DNA from 3 places in the Methylobacterium sp. BI1 genome. Region 3 is predicted to be linked to each of the others. Evidence: riboswitches for the same ligand, from Rfam matches in the RefSeq annotation. Region 3 holds a riboswitch; each other region holds the start of a gene.
What was found. Region 3 has a riboswitch for cobalamin ahead of AC1MGR_RS21350 (TonB-dependent receptor). Riboswitches for the same ligand answer to the same signal wherever they lie in the genome.

Region 1 (7,718 bases), 2.5 Mb from region 3:
GAGAGGTCATGGGCAAGCGAGAACTGTGGGTAGCATTGCAGACAACGGACTACCGGCGCGCGTGTCTGCTAGCTCGCCAAGAGGCAGTTCGCATCGACGGACTGCTAGAGGCAGCCCGAAAAGCCAAGCAGGATGGGCGTACGTTTGATGCGGGTCGTCCGGGGCTAGTCCGCATTAGCGATGCGGAATTGCAACGGGTTGCAACAATCAAACTTCACGAGACTGAAAGGTTCGTGGCGCGGCTGCCGGCCGTACCGGATGGCGTTTCGAGAGAGGACTGGATTGGCTCCCTCGAAAACAGCCTTGAGACCTATCGAAGGAACGATGATAACGCGCGCGCCGATCTGTTTGCGCGGGCCGTTCGCTTAATCACCGACAAGAAACTGCCTATCCCAGTGCCGCATGTCCCGATGACAGACAGGGGTCTTCCGCTGTCAGGGGGCACTGATGTGGAGGTGACCCCTGAGTTTCAGCGCTTGATTGAACTCTTGCGACGCAGCCAGATCGAGCACATGGCCAGGACGATCGATCGGGCCGAAGGAGGGCACGGTGAGAACGCCCGTGATCCAATGTTCGCCAGCGTCACGTCATTTACTGCACCTCCGCCAATGGCGCCAAATGGCGTTTCCGTAGGTGAGGCAATCAAACGGTTTGAGACTGATCCGACGCGGAAGGGACTGACCGGAAGCGCCGGCATGAAGTACCGAATGACGTTCCGCGCGCTGCGGGAGGTGGTCGGAGATGATCGGCTTCTTGTTACAATCGAGCGCAGCGATTGCGCGGCAACTCAAGAGCTTTTGGCGGGGCTACCGCCGAACCTGCAAAAGCTCAAGGCATATTCAAAATTGAAAACGCTTAGAGATGTTGCGGCGCTGGCTGCGGAGCGCAATGACAGGCGTGTAGCGAGCGGTACGCTTGTTGCCCACACGCACGCGCTGTCCAGCTTTTTCAATTGGGCTCTGAAAAAAGGCCTGGTTACCGTCAATCCCGCAACACGCCTTGCCCCACCCAAGTTGCAAGAGGTCTCGCGTCGACCTTTCAACATTATCGAACTGAACGCGTTGGTAGCTGGCCTGCCCGCGTGGTCACGCTCGGCCGGAGAGGAGCGAGGGGGACGCTTTTGGGTTCCGTTGATAGGCCTGTTCTCTGGAATGCGGCTAGGGGAGATCGTGACACTCGGTGTGGCCGATGTAGATGTGAAGGATGGCGCTACATGCTTCGTGCTACGCCGGATAAAGGGACGTTCACTCAAGACTGCGGGCAGTGAGCGCGTAGTACCTGTGCACCCAGAACTAGTTAAGCTCGGATTTCTGCGCCACGTCGAATTGATGCAGAAGTCGGACGGAGTTCGGTTATTCCCAGACCTTCCAGGACGTGATCAGGATCAAGTGGCGGACCTTTTCCAAAAACGGTTCTCATACTGGCTAACAAAGGTCCTCGAAATTAAAGAGCCGGGCCTTTCCTTCCACAGCTTCAGACATGGCTTCCGCGATGCCCTCCGCGAGGCCGGTGTCCCAATCGATGCAACTAGGGCCTTGGGCGGGTGGGCACGATCTGGCGGCGTCGAAGAGCGCTATGGGCAAGGCACACGCGCTTCCACATTGGCTAATTGGATGGCCAAAGTGCAGTACGATGATTTATCGTTAGCTGCTCTAAAAGTTCGAGGCGATTAATCTTCGCCTAAGTATTAATACTATGTAAAATATATGATTTTGTAGCGTTTGTGATTTTTTTTGTTGGATATTACACAATACCATCAGTAGAGTACGTCAGCGCTCAATCCTTATCTGAAGAGAGGGATGCTCAAAAAGCTCCCCGCTCAAATCTCGAAGGAGATCCAGAGCGATTATCTGATCATTTTGATTTGACATACACTTAGGCAGCTTCAAATTGACACAGATTATTCTGTTGATGCAGGCTAAGAATGGCCGATAATCACAGCACTTCATAGGTGTTTTGATTATGCTAAGCCATTGTCTCAGAGTAGTTGTGTCCGAACGGATGCTCGCGGCCATCCATGAACTTGTAGAACGGCGTAATGCCGAAGCCATGGGGACACGCCACTCGACTTCGAGTGTCGTTCGCGAGGCAGTGGAGAGGCTGATCACTGCGTCTGATTGCAACCAGTTGCAAAAGGAGGCCGGTCGTGGCCGTTAAACTCATCCAGGTGGCCAGCAAAGCCGACAATACCAGCGCTGATGCGCGCCGGTCCACTGAGAATGCCCGTAAGGGCGACAACATCGATTTCGCTCTGAACGCGTTCAGAAGTTCCATCGCACAGAAGTCCGACATCGCCCCGGTCGTTCGGTCCTCGAACGGCACCCAGAGCGTGCTAGGCGGCGCCGGCCTCGACATGATTGCCGCGCCCCGCACTCAGGTTGCCCGGAAAGCCGATCTTGACCGCACCGCACTGGACCCGCGTGTCCAGAAGATCGACGGTCTAAGCGATGACGCTGCTCGCCTTCTCGACCTGATACTGAAGGCGCACGAGAGGTCGTCCAGCCGTGAACCCGTCGATGCCACTTCCACCGACATCGCTCGTGCTCTCGGCATAACCAACACACAGGCTGAAGTCGCCCGAAATGAGTTGTCGATGCGGGGGCTTATCCGCGAGGCGCTGAATGGATTTGGCTCCCGCGAAGGATGGGTCCCGCGCTTGCCCCGGTAATTACGGACACCGATGCCGCTGTTTCCCTCGTCGTTCCATCTTGGAGCGAGAGCGGCATTGGTTAGGGGAGCCATGGTCGCTCCTCATTGCCATGGCTCCCCGCACCCATCGTACCTGCGCCCCGTGACACCGCAGGTACGATGAGAAGGTCTTGCACAGCCCGCCGCCGTAGGACCTCCTCACATCCTTTGAGGTCGCCCCCGTCTCAGGACAGGGCGTCAGACGCTGGCACTGCCGCGAAGCTCGTCACCCTCCCCGGTGCCAGCGTCTTTCCCAATCCCTGCACGCATCAGCCCCCGGCCCGTTGCAACGGGTTGCACTCAGCACCTGCGTCCGGGTCCGCAGCAATAAGACCGATAGAGAGTAAGATGATTAGAGACTTCCAATACCTGTCGCCCCTGGCAGCGCTGCAACCCGTTGCATTTCCTACTGAGAGCTTGTCGATGCCTATCGACCGGACCAAGCCGGTGAACCGGCACAATAGCTGGCTCATGCGCGAGTACCTGGGCATCGAACCGGTTGCGCTGGACGACGTATGCTGGGAGAACACCTGCATCTCCCTCATCGAACTTGGGCTAGACCACGATTGCATCGAAACGCGTGCAGCCGCGCTGATGCTACCTCCGGGGACCCCTCTCGACAGCGATCAACTGTCTGAAAGTGGCCTGAGCCCCGAGATCGTAGACCGCCGGCAAAAGTGGCTCGGCCTTACAGGCAAGACTGATCCTGCCCTTGCGCTCCGTGACACGCTGATCGCCAAGGAGCGTTGCCAGCGCGGCTTGGGGTTGGTCCCTGACATGATGCCTGCGGATGCGGCTACGCCAGCATCTCGGCCTGTCGCATCTGAGCGCGGCCCATCCATTGCTGGATCACTGATGCAACCCGTTGCAACGACCATCGACACCGACCTGAGTGAGCACGACCTACGATGCCTGGATACCCTTGCACGTGTGCGCCAGGGTGCAACGCACGTGACGCTGGCCGAGGCATTCGGGAAGGACCCTCGGACGATCTCTCGGTGGATTATCCGCGCCCGTGAAATCGAACGTAATCACCTCAATGCAGCGCGACCGGCCGATATCCTCGCTGATACGAACGCGACCATGGAGGCTAAGTGCGCCGATCTCGAACAGTTGTATGCCAACGCACTTGCGGCAGGCTCTGTTTCCCAGGCCGTGGCGCTCTCCCGCGAGTTGCGTCGATGGCACCGAATGCGGTTCGACCTCGCGCACCGTTCAGGATTGTTCAATGGCTACATGCACCCCGCTGTCTCAGCGTCAGATCATGATGCTGAGATGCAATCGAGTAGGGCTCTTTGACCCCTCTCCGCAGTGAAAGCCATCACCCCTCTTGGTAGTCTGGCCAGGACCGAAACAGGGTGATGATGTCCGGCAATGTCCGGATTAGCAGAAATCTTCGTGTCCGGTCTCGGACTGCCAGCCCGCTTATTGCAACCCGTTGCAGCACGCCGGCACCCCGTGCCTCTATAGAGCAACACAAGATGACCTTGCAGAGCACGAACACCAGCACGAGCAGCGCGTCTCTGCCCATCATTCGCCTACGCTCACGCACCGGCATGAAGAATATCCGCTCCCACAGCACAGCCGTTCTATTCGCGGCTGGCGATGCGCGGCACGATAGGATTAAGGCCAGCTACACGGCACGCGTGCTGGTTGACCCCGCGTCCATGCCGGACATGCTCTCCGAGATCGGACCCCGCGATGATGAAGGCCTTTTCGTGGGTACGGTCCTACCGAACAGCCTCAACATGCGCCTTCGGCCTCGTCTCAATGCGTCTCGCAAGCCCATGTGGCTCGTGAATGGGCGAGGCAACGCAAGGTGCCGGCCCGAGGCCGGCTTCATCGACATAGACCTGGAGCTTGACCTGAACCCAACGCGCTTCCTCGCGCACCAGCCAGATCCATCGCTTGCCGCTATCTCAGAGCGCGACCCTTTCGAGGCCCTTCGGGTTAACTCATTCACACGCCGCCAGCTTGCTCTCACGACGCTTGACGGCAACGACAACATCTTGGTTGGGCTAGATCGGCTCGGAGGCGAACGCTTCGAACGTCGAGCCATGCAGTGGCAACATGTCCTAAGTGCCTATCTAGCCCATCTGCGCTTGGCGCTGCATGCCACGATCATGCCCGAAGGCTTCGCGACGGCGCTGGACCAGGAGAAGCTGACGCTCACACAGGTCGAGACCTACTACGAGTTCAGTGCCGCCGATGCTGTGTCCACGGTAGGCGACCTGTCCAGATTGCTCATGTCAGCCGATGGAGCGGGCCGGCTGTTCCAGCGTTCCGAGATCGGCGGCACCTCGAATGCACGATGGATGAAGCTGCCCCTGACGGAGGACATCGTCGCCAAGGTCTACGCCAAGACCCACAACCGTGTGCGCGTCGAGATCACTTACACCAGCAGGGTTGAGCAGGTCGTGGAACGCGCTGGCGTAGCTCGGGATGCCAGTCCGATCGTCAAGCTGATGACCCTCAATACCGACGCGGCGCGCCGCCTCGAAACGTTCTGGGACGCCCTCATGACCCTCGATGCCTTTGATGCTTCCGCTACCGACGTGTGCGATTTTATGGCGCGCCTCAACCGCGCAGTGCCGGAGGCCAACCGACGGCTCATGCTGTCCCTAATCGCCAACAACCGAGGTGTGACCGCCACGGCCAGTGAAGGGTTCGCGCCGCCAGCCGTATGCCGTGCGCTTGTGCGTGAGGGCATTCTGACCCCAGCGAGGGCGCGGCAGCGCGCCGAGGCCAGGTTTGCGCTCACGCCAGCGTGGTCAGGCATGTTCGACCGGCTTTTGGACCGGGCAGACGCGTCCCCACCACGAGCCTTCCATTGATCCGGTGCAACGGGTTGCAAAATGGGTCCCCCACGTTCATGCACTGCGCGAGTGGATCAAATCAGATGTTTGGTATCACCGTAGAAGGTCCGCTGCGGGTGTATTTCCGCCAGTCCGCTCTCAGGCAGCAAACGTTCGAAGCAGGCGTTACGCGGTCACCCCAAGCGAGCGCTCCTAAGGGTTCGCTTGTCACCTACCGAGCACACAGACCCGGAAAGTCTCGAACCGGCATTGACGCTGTGTCGCCTGATGAGGCTCCTTGTGCCTGACGGTTCCTCCTTGGAGGATCAAAAGGGAACGCGGTGAGGGCTTTGGCCCGATGCCGCGGCTGCCCCCGCAACTGTAAGCGGCGAGCCCATCATCAACACGTCACTGGATCTGCGAGGATCTGGGAAGACGATGAGAGGGCTGTGACCCGCGAGCCAGGAGACCTGCCGTCAGTCGTGGTCACACGCGAAACGCATCGGGCGGGGTGTCCTGGTGGGTGTCGAGGCGTTCGCATGTCGCGGGCGGACCGGCGTCTTCGCGGTGACGTGCCACAGACGTCGCCCGAGGTCCTATGTCGCCCATTCGTTCACGGCCCGCCTACCAAGCCCTTCTGCTCGCATCCTGCGCCAGCCTCGTACCCTACAGCGCTCAGGTTCAACGAGCCTCTTCCCAGGCAGCGGAAGCCAATCTTGCCGAACTCTCGGTGACGGCGGAGGGGCCACCCACCAATACGACCGGGCCTGCCGCGAGCGCAGGGTACGTCGGCGGTGTCACCGGCATCGGGGGTAGCCTCAGAACCGTCGATGCGGCGAGCGCTGGAGTGATTTCAGGCGCACAGATCAACAGCCGCCCCATCACACGACCCGGCGAGGTGCTGGAGAGCGTGCCGGGCCTAATCGTTACCCAACATTCCGGAGAAGGGAAGGCCAACCAGTTCTTCCTGCGCGGGTTCAACCTCGACCATGGCACCGACATCGCCATCTCGGTCGACGGCATGCCGGTGAACATGCGGACCCATGCCCATGGGCAGGGCTACGCCGACCTCAACTTCCTCATCCCCGAACTTGTCGGCGCGGTCGAGTTCCACAAGGGGCCGTACTTCGTCCGCGACGGCGACTTCGCCTCGGCCGGGTCGGTGCGGATTGATTACCTCGACAAGGTGGACCGTAACCTCGCCCTGACCTCGTTCGGCTCCTTCGGTTTCAAGCGAGCGTTGACCATCGCCTCCGCGCCGCTCGGCCAGGGCACCCTCCTCGTGGCCGGCGAGGCCCAGACCTATGACGGTCCGTGGGACGTGCCGGACCGCCTACGCAAACTCAACGGCGTCGTCCGCTACAGCCAGGGCACGGCGCTGGACGGGTTCTCGCTCACCGGAATGGCCTACTGGGCCAAGTGGAATGCCACCAACCAGATCCCGGAGCGGGCGGTCTCGGAGGGCATCCTCGGCCGCTTCGGCACCCTGAACCCGACCGACGGCGGCGACACGGGCCGCTTCTCGCTCTCTGGGCGCTGGAGCCAGACCAGCGATATCGGGATCACGCGGGCCAACGCTTACGTCATCCGCTACCAGATGAACCTCTTCAACGACTTCACCTACTTCCTCAACGATCCCGTCAACGGTGACCAGTTCCGCCAGCGCGACAGCCGGGTACTCGGCGGCGGCGAGGTCGGCCATACCTTCCAGGGCGACCTGTTCGGGATGCCGATGGAGAACGAAATCGGCGTCCAGACCCGAACCGACAGCATCCGGGTGGGCCTGTTCAACACCACGAACCGGCAGTATCGCTCGACCGTCCTCGACGACCGCGTGCTGGAGGCGAGCGGGGCGTTCTACTACGAGAACCGGCTACGCTGGACCGACTGGCTCCGCACCAGCGTCGGCTTCCGGGCGGATACCTACTACGCCGACGTCGTATCCGACACGGCGGCAAACTCCGGCAAGGCGCACGATAGCATCGTCAATCCGAAGCTCGGCCTCGTGCTGGGTCCCTGGTTCGATACCGAGTTGTTCGTGAACTACGGCGGCGGCTTCCACTCGAACGACGCTCGCGGCGTGACCGCCACCGTCGATCCGGCAAGCCCGCTGTTCAACATCAGCCGCTCGCCCTTCCTGGTGCCCTCGACGGGGTCTGAGATCGGCCTGCGCAACCGGACCATCGCCGGCCTGGAGACGGCGGTGACGCTATTCCAACTCGACTTCGCCTCCGA
Region 2 (7,718 bases), 1.3 Mb from region 3:
CCGGCGAAGTAGGGTTGCTTCGTCCGCTCATCGAGCAGGCGATCCCGCGAGACCAGGGTCACGGTACCGAGGAGGGTCGGCATCCGCCGGCTCTGGAAGGCCGGAAACTTGATCTCGGCCCGCATGCCGGCCTGGACGGCCTCCAGGTCGTTGGGCGCGAACTGGACGCTGACCACCAGCCGGTCGCTGGTGGGCACGATCTCCATCAGCGGCTCGCCGGAGCGGATCACCTGGCCGAGGGTGTAGACCTTGAGGTCCTGGATCACGCCCGGGTGGGAGGCCCGGATCTCGTGCCGGCGCAGGACGTCCTGCGCCACGACGAGCTTCTCGCGCAGCTCGACGATGCGCTGGCGGGTCTCCAGCAGCTGGGCCGTCAGGGCCTCCTGCCGCTTCTGGCGCAGCTGGGCGGCCTGCATCCCGGCCTCGTTGATGCCGTTCTGCGCCTTGGCCGTCTCCGCGACCGAGCGCCCGATGACCCCCGAGAGCCGCGTGCGCTCGCGCTCCATCATCAGCACCCGGGACAGGGGAATGAGGTCCTTCTCGCGCAGGGCGCGCAGGCCCTCCAGCTCCTGCTGGATCAGGGCGACCTGCTGCTCGACGGCCGTCTTCTCCACCGCCAGCCCCGACATCTCGGTCCGCAGCTGCGTGATCTTGGCCTCGGTGAGCGAGAGCTGCAGCTGGAACGAGGCCTGGCGCTCGGCGAGCTGGCTCGCCTGGTCGTCGATCATCCGCGCGATGGCGGCCTCGCCGCGCCGCTCCGCGATCTCGGGCGGCAGGTCGAGGCGCGCGCCCGAGGCCTGCTCGGCCCGGAGCCGGGCTTCGAGGATCAGGGCGGCGTCGAGCTGGCCGCGGAACAGGTCCGCGCTGGCCCGGGACTGCAGGGGATCGACCCGCAGCAGGACCTCCCCCGCACGGACGCTCTGCCCCTCCTTGACCAGCACCTCCTGGACGATGCCGCCCTCCAGGTGCTGGACGGTCTTGCGGCTGCCCTCGGCGACGATCACCCCGGGGCTGATGACGGCGCGGTCGAGGCGCGCGAAGGCCGCCCAGCCGCCGGCGATCCCGAAGGTCGCCAGGATGAGGAGGTAGCCGGCAGCCGCGTACCAGCGCCAATCCACCAGGCGGGACAGGTCGGCCGCCGCCGGGGGCAGGGCGGGTGCCGCGGCCGGCGAACCGGCGCCCGCCCGTGGCGGGGCTTCTACCTTGGGCAGGGCCTCTCCCTTGGGCAGGGCCTCTCCCGTGGGCAGGGCCTGGGCCTTGAGAAGGGCTGAAGCGTGCGGCAGCGCCATGGCTCAGCCCGCGCTCCGCTGGGGGTCGAAGGCCCGGCGCGGCTCGGGCAGCGCCGAGACCCCGGCCGCCGGCACGACGTGCGGCACCGGGCGCGGCCCGAGCAGGGCGCCCAGGATCGACTCGGCCGGGCCGAAGCTCTGCACCGTGCCGGCATTCAGCACCAGCACGGCGTCGGCATCGGCCAGGAGGGCGAGCTTGTGCGTGACGATCACCACCGTGGTGCCGTCCGCCCGCAGGGCCGCCAGGGCCCGCATCAGGGCCGCCTCGCCGGGCTGGTCGAGGCTGGCATTCGGCTCGTCGAGGAGGACGAGGCTCGGATCGCCGTAGAGCGCGCGGGCGAGGGCGATGCGCTGGCGCTGGCCGCCGGACAGGCCGTGGCCGCCCGGGCCGATCACGGTGTTGTAGCCGTCGGGCAGGGCCTGGATCAGGTCGTGGCAGCCGGCGCGCCGGGCCACGGCGAGGACCGCCGCATCCTCCGCCGGCCCGAAGCGCGCGATGTTCTGCGCCACCGTCCCGTCGAACAGCTCCACGTCCTGCGGCAGGTAGCCGACGTGCCGGCCGAGCTCCTGCGGATCCCAGTGCCGCAGCTCCGCCCCGTCGATGCGCAGGCTGCCGCCGGTCAGCGGCCAAATCCCGGTCATCGCCCGGACCAGGGTCGACTTGCCGGCCGCGCTCGGCCCGACGACGCCCACGAGCTGTCCGGGCTCGATCCGGAAGCCGACGCCCTGCAGGATCGCCCGGGAGGCGCCGGGGGCCGCCACGGCCAGGGCCTCGGCCTCGATCAGCCCGCGCGGACGCGGCAGGGACACCCGCGCGGCCTCCGGCCCCGCCATGGCCAGGAGTTCGGCGAGGCGGCGATGGCTCGCGCGGGCGGCGGTGAAGCCCTTCCAGTTGCCCACCACCGCCTCGATCGGGGCGAGGGCCCGGCCGATGATGATCGAGGCCGCGATCATGGCGCCGCCCGTGATCTCCCGGTGGATGGCGAGGTAGGCGCCGGCGCCGAGGACGAGGAGCTGGAGGAGCAGCCGCACGAACTTCGTGGCCGCCACGATGAGCCCGGCCCGGTCGCTCGCCCGCGCCTGGAGCAGCAGCACCTCGTCGTGGCGCCCCCGCCAGAGCGCCCGCATGGCCCCCAGCATGCCCATCGCCCGCAGCACCTCCCCGTTGCGGAAGCTCGCCCCCGCCTGGTGCCCGGCGAGCCGGGCGGCCCGGCCGGCGGAGTCGAGGGCGTGCCGCGTCGCGACCTCGTTGAGCAGCGTCAGCCCGAGGATGAGCCCCCCGCCGACCAGCGCCATCGTGCCGAACCACGGATGCAGGAGGAAGCAGGCCACGAGGAAGATCGGAGCCCAGGGCAGGTCGCAGAAGGCCAGGATGCCGCTGCCGGTCAGGAACTCGCGCAGGACGTCCACGTCCCGCAGCACGGCGTCGTGCGGCCCGCCGGGCCGCAGCAGCGCCCCGCGATGGGCGGCATCGAAGATCGGCTCCGCCACCCGCCGGTCGAAGATCAGGCCGCCCCGCACGAGGAGGCGCGAGCGCAGCATCTCCAGGGCGGCGTAGACGCCGAGCCCGAAGACCGCGATCAGGGTGATGCCCAGGAGCGTGGTCTCGTTCCGGCTCGGCAGCACGCGATCGTAGATCTGCAGCATGTAGAGCGGGCTGACGAACAGCAGAAGGTTGATGAAGAACCCGAAGGCGACCGCCGTCGCCAGGACGGGCCGCATCGCACGCAGGCCGTCGCTCAGCACCGACCGCGTCGTCTGCGTGTTCATGCTGCGCTCTGCATCCTCGTGCGGGCGCAGGCGACGCGAGATCTGAGCGTCCCCGGCGATCCCGAGTCTGAATTCTTCATCCGCCGATGATAGCGCAGTTTGGACTGTTTCCAACAAGCTTGCCGGCGACGCCGCCGGGCCGTCCACGACGGGCAGCGCGACCGGGCCGCGACCGCGCGCGGGCGCCGGCCGGACCGGCGCCGTCTGGACAGTCTCCCGGGTCCTGCTCTATATGGAATTTACTGTACAAATTGATCGTGCCCCAACCATCGCTGCCCGAGGAGGGATGTCCCGCGTGTACGCTCACCACCAACGCCTGGATTCGGAGGGGGTGCTGGAACTGCGCCGGGAGGGCGGTCGCTTCCTGAAGAACCTGCGCGAGGCACGCGGCCTGTCCCAGCGCCAGCTCGCCGCCCTGGTCGGGGCCGAGTACTACACCTTCATCTCGCAGCTGGAGACCGGACGCGGCCGGATCCCGCCGGATCGCTACCGCGCCTGGGCCGCCGCCCTCGACGTTCCCGCCAAGGACCTCGTCCGGGACCTGATGCGCTTCTACGATCCGCTCACCCACGAGATCCTGTTCGCGGACGACGCGGCGGCGCCGCCCCCGAACGGCTGAGGCGCCCCGGGCCCGCGGCCCCGGGCCAGCCCCCTGCAGTGTCGGGGAGAGATGCAGGTTCAGGGACGGACCGCGTCCTCCTGCACCGGTGCGTCCGCCTTCTGGGTGGTGCGGGCGCGCTCGGCCCGCAGCTCCCGCTCGGCCATCAGCCAGAACTCGACCTCGAACCCCTCGGGGCGGTGGTTGCGCTCCCAGATCTCATGGGCGCGCTCGCGGATCCGCTCGAACGTGATCCCGTCCTCGGACATCGTGCTCTCTGCTCCTTCAGTCTCGGTCACAGCGTCACAGCCCGGTTCTTCCTGCTGGGCCAACGCTTCACCGCGGGATTTGTCCCCCGATCGGCGCGCATACGCCCCGGCCGACCGCCCACGGGGCGGTTGCCGAACCCCGGACGGGTTTGACTGCGGTACCGGAAACGGCCTAGCTTATCCGCGACGGTTCCTCTTTATCGAGGATCAAAAGGGAACGCGGTGAGGACGGGCGTCCGAGGCCGCGGCTGCCCCCGCAACTGTAAGCGGCGAGCCCATCATCAACACGTCACTGGGTGCCTTGCATCTGGGAAGACGATGAGAGGGCGGTGACCCGCGAGCCAGGAGACCTGCCGTCAGTCGTGGTCACACGCGAAACGCATCGGGCGGGGTGTCCTGGTGGGTGTCGGGGTGGATGCCGTTCGGCATCCAGGCCGGCCTCGTTCGCGGTGACGTGCCACTTCGCGCGACCCGTCGCGTCAGCCGTCCCGTCGATGCCCGTCCTCGCCCGCGCGTTCCGCTTGCCCACGCCCGATCCGGCCGCTCCGCGCGGCCCGGACGCGGCTGCGTGGCGGACAAGACCGCGTCCGGCACCTTTCAGCGATTGTAACATTATAACATTCGCTTTAGCGAGGAGGGCTCGTCGGTCCCGACCGATGCCCGCGCCCTGTCCCGGTTGCCCCATGCCCGTCGCACAGACCCAACTCCGCACCGCCAACGCCCCGCGATCCCGCCAGGATCTTCCCGTCGGGCTCCTTCCCGGCGGGTTTCTTCCCGTCGGAATTCTGCCCGTCGGGGTCCTGCCCACCCTGGTCCTGCCCCTGGCGGCCCTCCTCGGCGGCCTGCTGCCGATATCCGCCGGGGCTCAGACCCGGGAGTCCCAGACGCAGGGAGCTCTGCCGGCCGTGACCCTGGAGACCCTGGAGGTCTCGGGCTCCGGTCGCGGCGGCCCGGCCCCCGCCGAGGGGCTCAACCTGCGCAGTCCCGCCCGCAGCGCCAGCCGCCTCGGGCTGACGCCACTGGAGACCCCCGCCAGCGTCGACGTGATCGCGGGCGAGACCACCCGCCTGCGCGGCCAGAACACCGTGGCGGAGGCCGTCACCCAGAACGCCACCGGCATCACCACGGTGGCGGCCCCGGGCAACGGCAACGGCGCCTTCACGGCCCGGGGCTTCGCCGGCCCGAACTCGATCCAGCAGCTCTACGACGGCACCCGCCTGTTCGTCGGCGCCGGCACCGTGACCTTCCCGTTCGACACCTGGAACGTGGAGCGCATCGAGGTGCTGCGCGGCCCGGCCTCCGTGCTCTACGGCGACGGCGCCATCGGCGGCGTGGTCAACGTGGTGACGAAGAAGCCGGTCTTCACGCCCCTCAACGAGGCCCGCGCGGCCCTGGGCTCGGACGGCCTCGCGCGGCTCGCCCTCGATTCCGGCGGCCCCATCGGCGAGGCCCTGGCCTACCGCCTCAACATCAGCGGCAACCGCGCCGAGGGCTGGATCGCGCCGGACGGCAGCTTCCGCAACCTCGCGGTCTCAGGCGCCCTGACCCTGCAGGCGACGCCGGACCTCGCCGTCACCCTGAGCCATGATTTCGGCTATCAGGAGCCGACCCGCTACTGGGGCACGCCCCTGGTCAACGGGCGCATCCTCGAATCCATCCGGTTCAACAACTACAACGTCCGCGACGCCCGGATCCTCTGGACCGACAACTGGACGCAGCTGCGCGCCGAGTGGACGCCGAGCGCCGACGTGACCGTGCGCAACACCGCCTACCGGCTGCAGAGCCGGCGCCAGTGGCGGGACGTGGAGCAATACGCCTTCAACCGCGACACCGGGCGGATCGACCGCTCCGACTACCTCGAGATCTACCACCGCCAGGAGCAGATCGGGAACCGCCTCGACGCCACGGTCCGCGGCAGCCTGTTCGGGTTCCGCAACGAGGTCCTGGCCGGGTTCGACGTGAACCACATCGCCTTCCGGCACACCAACAACTTCTTCTTCGACACCAGCACCAGCGTCGATCCCTTCGCCTACGACCCGGGCACGTTCCCCGCCGAGGGCCGGGCCCGGCCGGCCTACGCCACCAGCACCTCCCAGGCCTCCGTCTTCGCCGAGAACCGCCTGATCCTGTCCGACCAGGTCTCCCTGCTGGCGGGCGTGCGCTACGACGCGCCCGTCCTGCACCGCACCGACCTCGTCACCGGCGCCAGCTTCGACCGCGACTTCCGGGCCCTGAGCTACCGCTTCGGCGCCGTCTACAACCCGACGCCGCTGCTGGCGCTCTATGCCCAGTACGCCACCGCCACCGATCCCGTCGGCAGCCTGATCTCCCTGTCGCAGAGTCTCGCCAACTTCCGGCTCTCCACCGGCGAGCAGGTCGAGGTCGGCGCCAAGGGCGTCGCCTTCGGCGGCCAAGTCGAGTGGACGCTCGCCGGCTACCGCATCGTCAAGGACAACCTGATCTCGGCGGTGCCGGGCCAGCCGACGCTCGCGACCCAGGTCGGGCAGCAATCCTCGGTGGGCGTCGAGGCGGCCCTGAGCCTGCACCTCGCCGAGGCCTGGCGCATTGACGCCAACCTGGCGCTGCTGCATGCCCAGTACGACCGCTTCGACCAGGCGGTCGGCGGCACGGTGGTGTCCTATGCCGGGCGCCAGCCCCTCGACGTGCCGGAGCGCGTCGGCAACCTCTGGGTCAACTGGGCCTTCGCCCCGGCCTGGGAGGCCCGGGTCGGCCTGCAGCACGTGGGCGAGACCTTCAGCGACTTCGGCAACCAGGCCCCGCGCCCGGCCTACACCCTGGTCAATGCCGGGCTCGACCATCAGGTCACGCCGGATTCGCGCCTGTCCCTGCGCGCCTACAACCTGTTCGACACGATCTACGCGATCAGCGGCAACGCCGTGAACGGGGTCGGCACCAACTGGCTCCTGGGCCGGCCGCGCTCCGTCGAGGTCGCCTACAGCGTCCGGTTCTGATGCGGGCCGTGCTCAAGCCCCTGAAGCGCTGGCTGATCCTCGGCCATCGCTGGCTCGGCATCGCCACCGGGCTGTTCCTCGCCGCCTGGGTGCTGTCGGGGCTGGTGATGCTCTACGTGGCCTTCCCGGCCCTGACCGAGGCCGAGCGCCTGTCCCGCCTCGCGCCGATCGCCTGGGACCGGGTCCTCCTCGGCCCGGACGCGGCCCTGGCCCGGGCCGGCCTCGCGGCGGAGCCCGGCGGCCTCAGCCTGTCCATGCGGGCCGGGACGCCGGTCTACCAGGTCACCACCCGCGACGGCGCCCGGCACCCGGTCTCGGCCGAGACCGGGGCGGCCCTCGGCCCGATCGACGCGGCGGCGGCCCGGGCCCCGTTCGGCGCCGGCGCCACCGTGCGGGCGGTGACCCGCGACCAGTGGACGGTGCGCGACCGCTACGACCCGGTGCGCCCCTTCCACGTGGTGGCGCTGAACGACGACGCCGGCACCGAGCTCTACGTCTCGGCCCGCACCGGGGCGGTCGTCCTCGACACCACCCGCCGGGAGCGCCTGTGGAACTGGCTCGGGGCGATCCCGCACTGGTTCTACCCGACGCCCCTGCGGGCGCGGGCGGAGCTCTGGCGCGGCGCCGTGCTGTGGGTCTCCGGCCTCGCCACCGCCGGGGTGCTCAGCGGTCTCGCCCTCGGGATCTGGCGCCTGCGCCTGCGACGGCCCTACGCCTCCGGGGCGGTGACCCCCTATCGCGGGCTCGCACGCTGGCACCACCTCCTCGGCACCCTCGGGGGCCTGAGCCTGCTGAGCTTCGTGGCCAGCGGCTGGCTCTC
Region 3 (7,718 bases):
CACGGCACTCCGGCGCGGCGTGCAGGGTCTGGTGGTCTCGAACACCACCATCGCCCGCCCCGGCACCCTCCGCGAGGCGAGCCTCGCCCGCGAAACCGGCGGCCTCTCCGGCCGGCCGCTCTTCGCGGCGGCGACCCGGCTCCTCGCCGAGACCTATCTCCGCGTCGGCGAAAAACTCCCCCTGGTCGGCGTCGGCGGCATCGACTCGGCGGAGGCCGCCTGGGCCAAGATCCGGGCCGGCGCCAGCCTGCTCCAGCTCTACTCGAGCCTGGTCTATGCCGGTCCCGGCCTGATCCCCGAGATCAAGGCCGGCCTCGTCTCGCGGATGAAGGCCGAGGGCGCCGCGCAGCTTGCTCCCCTGGTCGGGCGTGACGCCGCCGCCCTGGCGAAGCTGACGGACTGACGGCCAAGAACCGCCCCGCCGGCGTCAGCCGCACCGCCGACGGTTTGACCCCAGGTGGACGTGCCAACCGGCGACGCCGTCCGCCCCCTCGCCCGGCAGGGGGCGGTGTCGCCGGCCAGGGCATCGCGGACGAAGGCCGTCCGCGCCGTGCGCGCCAGATCGCGGAACGCCCCGAACAGGGAGCCGTGATCGCCCCGGTGTTCGAACATCCTCCCACGGCGCCCTCGCGGACCTTGGGAACAGGGGTGAGGGCGGCGTCCGGCATCGATCCCGCCCTTCCCTCGCGGCGTCACTTCCGCCGGGACCGGCCTGCCGGTCTATGACGCGGACGTCGCGCACCCGGACAGGTCGGCATCGCAGGTGCTACGAGACTGTCTCCGATCCGCCACCGTCATCTTACCGAGGAGAGGGAGCGTGTACCTGTAATGGACGAAGTGGCCCGGCTCGCTGCCGACGATGTGATCGATCTGCGCAGCAACGTCGAAGCCGGGCGCGGCTCGATGGTCGCGTTGACGCGGTCGGATACGACACGTTTCGATCCGCCGGCCTTCCTCGCCGGGTCCGTCACCCCGGATCTGCTCCGACTCTATCATTCGCAGCATATCGTCCTTGGCACGTCGATTTATAACCTACGAAACGCCTCGGTGATCGGTGAAGGCATGATCATCACCGATGGCCGCTTCAATGTGAGCTACGATCTGCAAACCAGTCTCGACTACCTGAACACCCATCATCGGAACACGCGCGCATGGCAGACCGGTGCGGTGCGACGGCATGCACCGGGGCCGTCGGTGTTGTTGGCCGGACCGGGCCACCTCGGGTACGGCCATTGGATCGTCGACTTCCTGCCCAAGATCCATCTGCTACGGTTGGCAGGCTACAGGATCGATCGACTGCGATTTCTTCTGCCCTCCGACACTCCCGGCTTTGCACGAGATTGGCTTGCCCTGCTGAACGTGGAGCCGAGCCAGTGCCGATTTTATGATCGAACCCGCGAGATCATCGATTGTGATGAGCTGATCGTTCCCTCCACTTTGCGATTTGGAACGCGGGTGTCGCAGCTCTTCGCGAAGGCGAGCGCCGCTATGCGGCAGGCGGCGATCGGGCGAACGCGTCCCTCCCGAAACCGGACGAAGCTGTTCGTATCGCGTCCGACGAACAGATTTGCCCACAACACGCGGGTGCTGATCCAGCGCCAGCTGTTCGAGGAGACCGCAAGGTCGCGCGGATTTACGATCGTATCGCCGGAATTGCTGAGCGTGCCGGATCAAGTCGCGCTGTTCCAACACGCGGGGACCATCGTCGGCGAATACGGCTCCGGTCTGCATAGCTCCATGTTCTCGGATCCCGGGGCGCTCGTCGTGGCAGCCCGCGACAACCGAGAGGAACTGGGTTTCCTCCAATCCGGTATCGATGGCGTCCTGGGTCACCAGACCGGCTACCTCATCGGCGCGGCGAACTTGGATGGCTCGGGCGCCTTTTCGCTCGAACCCGCCGACATCGCGCTGGCCTTCGACTGGATGACCTGGCGCCGCAATCCCTGAGCGCGTCCCCATTGGGTATCGCCGACCGTCCGCGCGGCAGCAGGAACCGAAGCTCTGGCGCAGCGAGAGCGTAGCCTCGCATCCGGGACGCCGCGTCCGGTGCGTACCTCTGTCGAGGCCGGTGCAACGATTCCCTTGCGGACGCCCAGGCCCGCCCGTGACAAAGTCCGAGAGGGACGGCACCGGGATTGTGGCCCGCCACCTCGAGCTGGACGCGTGAGCGGAGGCCACGGGCCTGAACAACGGCCGGATCCCGAGACACCCGGCCGTCCGAGGGCCTAGAAGCGCCCCGCCAACGTCAACCGCACCGCCGTCGGCTCGACGGGGTGGAAGTGCCGATCGGCGACGCCGTCTGCCGCCTCGCCCGGCAGGCGGGAGGTGTAGAAGTAGGTGATCTGGTCGGCCTGGGCATTGGTCAGGTTCAGCACGTCGAGGGACAGGCTGATCCCGTTGTCGAAGTTGTAGCCGACCCGGCCGTTGACCAGCGCCGTCGGACGCGAGCGCACCGAATTGTCCTCGATCAGCGGCCGCGGCCCGAAATAGCGGACGCGCATCGATCCGAACCAGCCCGGCCCCTCGCCGAAGGTGAACCCGGCCGAGGCGATGGTGGTCGGTGCCTCCGGCACCCGGTTGCCGATCGGATCGCGGTCCGCGAAGCGGGCGTTCGTCACCGTCAGGTCGCCCTCCAGGGAGAGCCAGGGCGTGACCGCGTAGCGGTTGGTCCACTCGACGCCGAAGCGGCGGGTGGGGCGGCTCGGCTCGGTGGTGCCGCTGTCGCCCTGGAACAGGTTCTCGGAGGCGAAGTCGAGCTGGAACAGCGTCACGGCCGTCTCCAACCCACTGAGACTGCGGTTGCGCAGGCCGATCTCCGAGCCCGTCGAGGGCACGAGGAAGGGCGAGCGGCTGATGTTGAAGAGGGGGCTCGTCGGATCGACCGTCGCGGTGACGCCGCGGGCATCGTTCGAGTGGAAGCCGCCGCCGTAGTTCACGAACAATTCGGTGTCGAACCAGGGGCCGAGCACGAGCCCCAGCTTCGGGTTGACGATGCCGTCCCGGGCCGTGCCGGAATTGGCCGGCGTGTCCGAGCGGACATCGGCGTGGAAACCGTCGGCGCGAAAGCCGACGCTGGTGCGCAGCCAATCGGTCCAGCGCACCCGGTTCTCGTAGTAGAGCGCCGCGCTCGCCTCCAGCACCCGGTCGTCCAGCACGGTGGAGCGGACTTGCCGGGCCGTGGTGTTGAACAGGCCGACCCGGATGGCGTCGGTCCGGGTCTGGAGGCCGATCTCGTTCTCCATGGCCAGGCCGAACAGGCTGCCCTGGATCGTGTGGCTGACCTCCCCACCGCCGAGCACCCGGCTGTCGCGCTGGCGGAACTGGTCGCCGTTCACCGGATCGTTGAGGAAATAGGTGAAGTCGTTGAACAGGTTCATCCCGTAGCGGATGACGTAGGCGCTCGCCCGGGTGACTCCGGCGTCGCTCGTCCGGCTCCAGCGGCCCGAGAGGGAGAAGCGGCCGGTATCGCCGCCATCCGTGGGGTTCAGGGAGCCGAAGCGGCCGATCAGGCCCTCCCCTACCGCCCGCTCGGGAATCTGGTTGGTGGCGTTCCACTTGGCCCAGTAGGCCATGCCGGTCAGCGCGAAGCCGTCGAGGGCCGTGCCCTGGCTGTAGCGGAAGACGGCGTTGAGCTTGGCGAGCCGGTCCGGCACGTCCCAGGGCCCGTCATAGGTCTGGGCCTCCCCGGCCACGAGCAGGTGGCCTTCGCCGAGGGGCGCGGAGGCGATGCTGAGGGCGCGCTTGTAGCCGAAGCTGCCGAACGAGGTCAGCGCGAGGTTGCGCGCTACCGTGTCGAGGTAGTCGATCCGCACGGAGCCGGCGGAGGCGAAATCGCCGTCGCGGACGAAGTACGGTCCCTTGTGGAATTCCACCGCGCCGACGAGCTCGGGGATCAGGAAGTTGAGGTCGGCATAGCCCTGGCCGTGGGCGTGGGTGCGCATGTTCACCGGCATGCCGTCCACCGAGATGGCGATGTCGGTGCCGTGGTCGAGATTGAACCCGCGCAGGAAGAACTGGTTGGCCTTCCCCTCCCCGGAGTGCTGGGTGACGATGAGGCCGGGCACGCTCTCCAGCACCTCGCCGGGCCGGGTGATCGGCCGGCTGTTGAGGGCCGCGCCCGAGATCACGCCGGCGCTCGCCGCATCGACGGTCCGGAGGCCGCCGCCGATCCCGGTGACCCCGCCGACGAACCCGGCACTGGCGGCCGGTCCGGCCCCGCCGGTCGGCGGCGCCTCGGCGGTCACGGAGAGTTCGGCGAGGTCCGCCTGCGCGGTCTGGGCGCCGGCATCGCGGAGCGCGGCGCCGGTGGACGCGAGGCCGGCGCAGGAGGCCAGGAGCCAGGATCGATAGCTGGGCCGTGAACGGGGAAACGATCGGGAACGAGAGGACGACATGGGACCTCGGGCGACGTCTGTGGCACGTCACCGCGAACGAGGCCGGCCTGGATGCCGAACGGCATCCACCCCGACACCCACCAGGACACCCCGCCCGATGCGTTTCGCGTGTGACCACGACTGACGGCAGGTCTCCTGGCTCGCGGGTCACCGCCCTCTCATCGTCTTCCCAGGTCCCGGGTCCTGACGGACCGTTCACCCAGTGACGTGCTGATGAGGAGCTCGCCGCTTACAGTTGCGGGGGCAGCCGCAGCCTTGGACTCCCGTCCTCACCGCGTTCCCTTTTGATCCTCGACGAAGAGGAACCGTCGGGTGGCAGGAGGCCCGATGCGCGGGGGCGCCGTCAATGGCCGGACGGGGTTTTCAGGCCGGTGTGCCCGGCCGGCGACAGGCGCCGGACGAGGCAGGCCGCGCGTCAGCGTCGTCCCTCCGGTTTCCGCGCCGGCTCCCGCCGGCGGCCCGTCCCGGCCAGGACGGCGCCGCCGGCCGCGAGGCCGAGCAGGATCCACTTCAGGGGAAGCCGCTCCGCGCCCTCGCTGCGCTGGGGCTCGGTCACCATGTGCCCCGGCGGCAGTTCGACGCCCGGCTTGCCGTAGGCCTGCGCGTCGGCGATCTGCTCGGCCGACACGGCCCATTCGGCACCGATCTGCCGGTCATGTGCCATCACCGCGAGGCCGACCGCGAGGCCGACGGCCGCCGCCGCGAAGATCCTCACCGGCGTCCGCATCCTGCCCGTCCTCCCGCGCCGTTTCGACCGGAGGGTTAAGCGATTGGCGGGCCCGCCGCCAGGGTGGATCCTGCGCCGATGCCGCGGCGCGGTCTGGAACGGTTTTAACCCGCCCTTCACCCGCCCTGCAAAAAACGCATGGTACCCCTAACGGCATGACTGGCCTGCGTTTTCGCGTGATTGAGCGCGCGCTGTGCATCGCGATATCGCTGAAGGGAGACTGCTCCGCTTGGCGCCCGATCGTCGGCCGCGCCAGCCGTGCTTCAGCCCCCTGCCTCAGGACTCCCCGATGGATCACCCGGCCGCGTCCCCGAAGCGTTCCTCCGCCGCCGGCGGCTGGGGCGCCCTGAAAAGCTGCGGCAAGCACCTGCTCGGCAGCCGGGCGCCCCTGTCGGGCGCCCGCGCCATGCTGAAGGCCAACCAGCCCGACGGGTTCGACTGCCCCGGCTGCGCCTGGGGCGACCCGGAGCACGGCTCCTCGTTCGAATTCTGCGAGAACGGCGTGAAGGCGGTCTCCTGGGAGGCCACCGACAAGCGCACGCCGCCGAAGTTCTTCGCCAAGCACACCGTGACCGAGCTGCGCGGCTGGACCGACTACGCGCTCGAGGGCGAGGGCCGCCTGACGCACCCGATGCGCTACGACGCGGCGAGCGACCGCTACGTCGCCACCAGCTGGGACGCCGCCTTCGCGGAGATCGGCGCCACCCTGCGCGGGCTCGACCACCCGGACCAGGCCGAGTTCTACACCTCGGGCCGCGCCTCGAACGAGGCCGCCTACCTCTACCAGCTCTTCGCCCGGCACTACGGCACCAACAATTTCCCCGACTGCTCGAACATGTGCCACGAGGCCAGCGGCATCGCCCTGCAGGCGGCCATCGGCGTCGGCAAGGGCACCGTGCTGCTGGAGGACTTCGAGAAGGCCGACGCGATCTTCGTCGTCGGGCAGAACCCCGGCACCAACCATCCGCGCATGCTCGGCGACCTGCGGCGCGCGGCCCAGCGCGGCGCGAAGGTCGTGGTATTCAACCCCGTGCGGGAGCGCGGGCTGGAGCGCTTCGCCGATCCGCAGAACACCGTCGAGATGCTGCGCGGCGCCAGCGCGCCGGTGGCGAGCCACTATTACCAGCCGCGCCTCGGCGGCGACATGGCGGCGTTCCGGGGCATCGCCAAGGCGGTGTTCGCCGCCGACGACGCGGCGCTGGCCGCCGGCCGGCCGTCGCGTCTCGACCGGACCTTCCTCCGGAACCACACCGCGGAATACGAGGCCTATCGCGCCGCCGTCGATGCCACGTCCTGGGACGCGATCGAGGACCAGTCGGGCCTGGCCCGCGCCGACATCGAGGTCGCGGCCGAGGTCTACCTCGCGGCCGACAAGGTGATCTGCACCTGGGCGATGGGCGTGACCCAGCACCGCCACTCGGTGGCCACCATCCGCGAACTCGCCAACGTCATGCTGCTGCGCGGCCATGTCGGCCGCCCGGGCACCGGCCTGTGCCCCGTGCGCGGCCATTCCAACGTGCAGGGCGATCGCACCGTCGGCATCAACGAGAAGCCGCCAGCCGCCCTCCTCGACGCCCTGGAGCGGGAATTCGGCTTCCCCGCGCCGCGCACGCACGGCCACAACGTGCTCGCCGCCATCCGGGCCATGCTCGACGGGTCGTCGAAGGCCTTCATCGGTCTCGGCGGCAACTTCGCCCGGGCGACGCCGGACACCGCCCGGGTGGCCCAGGCCCTGGCCTCCTGCGACCTCACCGTCCACATCGCGACGAAGCTCAACCACTCACACCTCGTGCCCGGCCGCGTCGCCTACCTCCTGCCCTGCCTCGGCCGCACCGAGATCGACCGGAACACGAAGGGCAAGACCCAGATCGTCACGGTCGAGGATTCCATGAGCATGGTCCACGGCTCGGGGGGCATCAACAAGCCGGCCTCGCCCGAGCTTCGCTCCGAGATCGGCATCATCGCCGGTATGGCGGCGGCGACGGTCGGCTCGGCACGGGTGGATTGGGCGTCCCTCGCCGACGATTACGACCGCATCCGCGACCTGATCGAGCGCACGATCCCGGGCTTCACCGGCTACAACCTGCGCGTCCGGCGCCCACGCGGCTTCATGCTGAAGAACCTCGCCGCCGAGCGCAGCTTCGAGACGCCGACCGGCCGGGCCACCTTCTCCGCCGATCCCCTCCCCGCGGCGACGGAGCACCAGCAGGCCCAGCGGGCGGCCGACACCTTCGTGCTCCAGACCTTCCGCAGCCACGACCAGTACAACACCACGATCTACGGCCTCGACGACCGCTACCGCGGCGTCTACGGCGAGCGTCGCGTTGTGTTCGCCCATCCGGACGACCTGGCCGAGATCCGGGCCCGGACCGGCGACCGGGTCGACATCGTCGGCACCCATGCCGACGGCGTGACGCGGGTGGCCGAGGATTTCCGCCTCGTGCCCTTCGACATGCCGCGCGGGTCGCTCGCCGGCTACTACCCGGAACTCAACGTCCTGGTGCCGCTCTCGACCTTCGGCGAGGGCAGCGACACGCCGACCTCGAAGTCGGTGCTGGTGCGCCTGCGCGCACCGGCCGCCGCATGAGCGAACCGCC

Region 1: linked by a shared signal. The riboswitch ahead of AC1MGR_RS09560 (TonB-dependent receptor) and the one ahead of AC1MGR_RS21350 (TonB-dependent receptor) in region 3 are both predicted to bind cobalamin.
Region 2: linked by a shared signal. The riboswitch ahead of AC1MGR_RS15325 (TonB-dependent receptor) and the one ahead of AC1MGR_RS21350 (TonB-dependent receptor) in region 3 are both predicted to bind cobalamin.

The regions. Positions count from the first base shown of each region.
Region 1 is NZ_CM155267.1:2,045,515-2,053,232, reverse strand. It holds gene AC1MGR_RS09580 (DUF6538 domain-containing protein) at 1-1,673, shown strand, start outside; gene AC1MGR_RS09575 (hypothetical protein) at 2,147-2,668, shown strand; gene AC1MGR_RS09570 (hypothetical protein) at 3,037-3,987, shown strand; gene AC1MGR_RS09565 (hypothetical protein) at 4,170-5,522, shown strand; cobalamin riboswitch at 5,775-5,975, shown strand; gene AC1MGR_RS09560 (TonB-dependent receptor) at 6,082-7,718, shown strand, end outside.
Region 2 is NZ_CM155267.1:3,263,841-3,271,558, reverse strand. It holds gene AC1MGR_RS15345 (HlyD family type I secretion periplasmic adaptor subunit) at 1-1,289, opposite strand, end outside; gene AC1MGR_RS15340 (type I secretion system permease/ATPase) at 1,293-3,059, opposite strand; gene AC1MGR_RS15335 (helix-turn-helix domain-containing protein) at 3,355-3,678, shown strand; gene AC1MGR_RS15330 (DUF2934 domain-containing protein) at 3,738-3,926, opposite strand; cobalamin riboswitch at 4,097-4,298, shown strand; gene AC1MGR_RS15325 (TonB-dependent receptor) at 4,610-6,898, shown strand; gene AC1MGR_RS15320 (PepSY domain-containing protein) at 6,898-7,718, shown strand, end outside.
Region 3 is NZ_CM155267.1:4,516,969-4,524,686, forward strand. It holds gene AC1MGR_RS21340 (quinone-dependent dihydroorotate dehydrogenase) at 1-403, shown strand, start outside; gene AC1MGR_RS21345 (glycosyltransferase family 61 protein) at 829-1,947, shown strand; gene AC1MGR_RS21350 (TonB-dependent receptor) at 2,226-4,394, opposite strand; cobalamin riboswitch at 4,503-4,719, opposite strand; gene AC1MGR_RS21355 (hypothetical protein) at 4,810-5,121, opposite strand; gene AC1MGR_RS21360 (FdhF/YdeP family oxidoreductase) at 5,411-7,708, shown strand; gene AC1MGR_RS21365 (hypothetical protein) at 7,705-7,718, shown strand, end outside.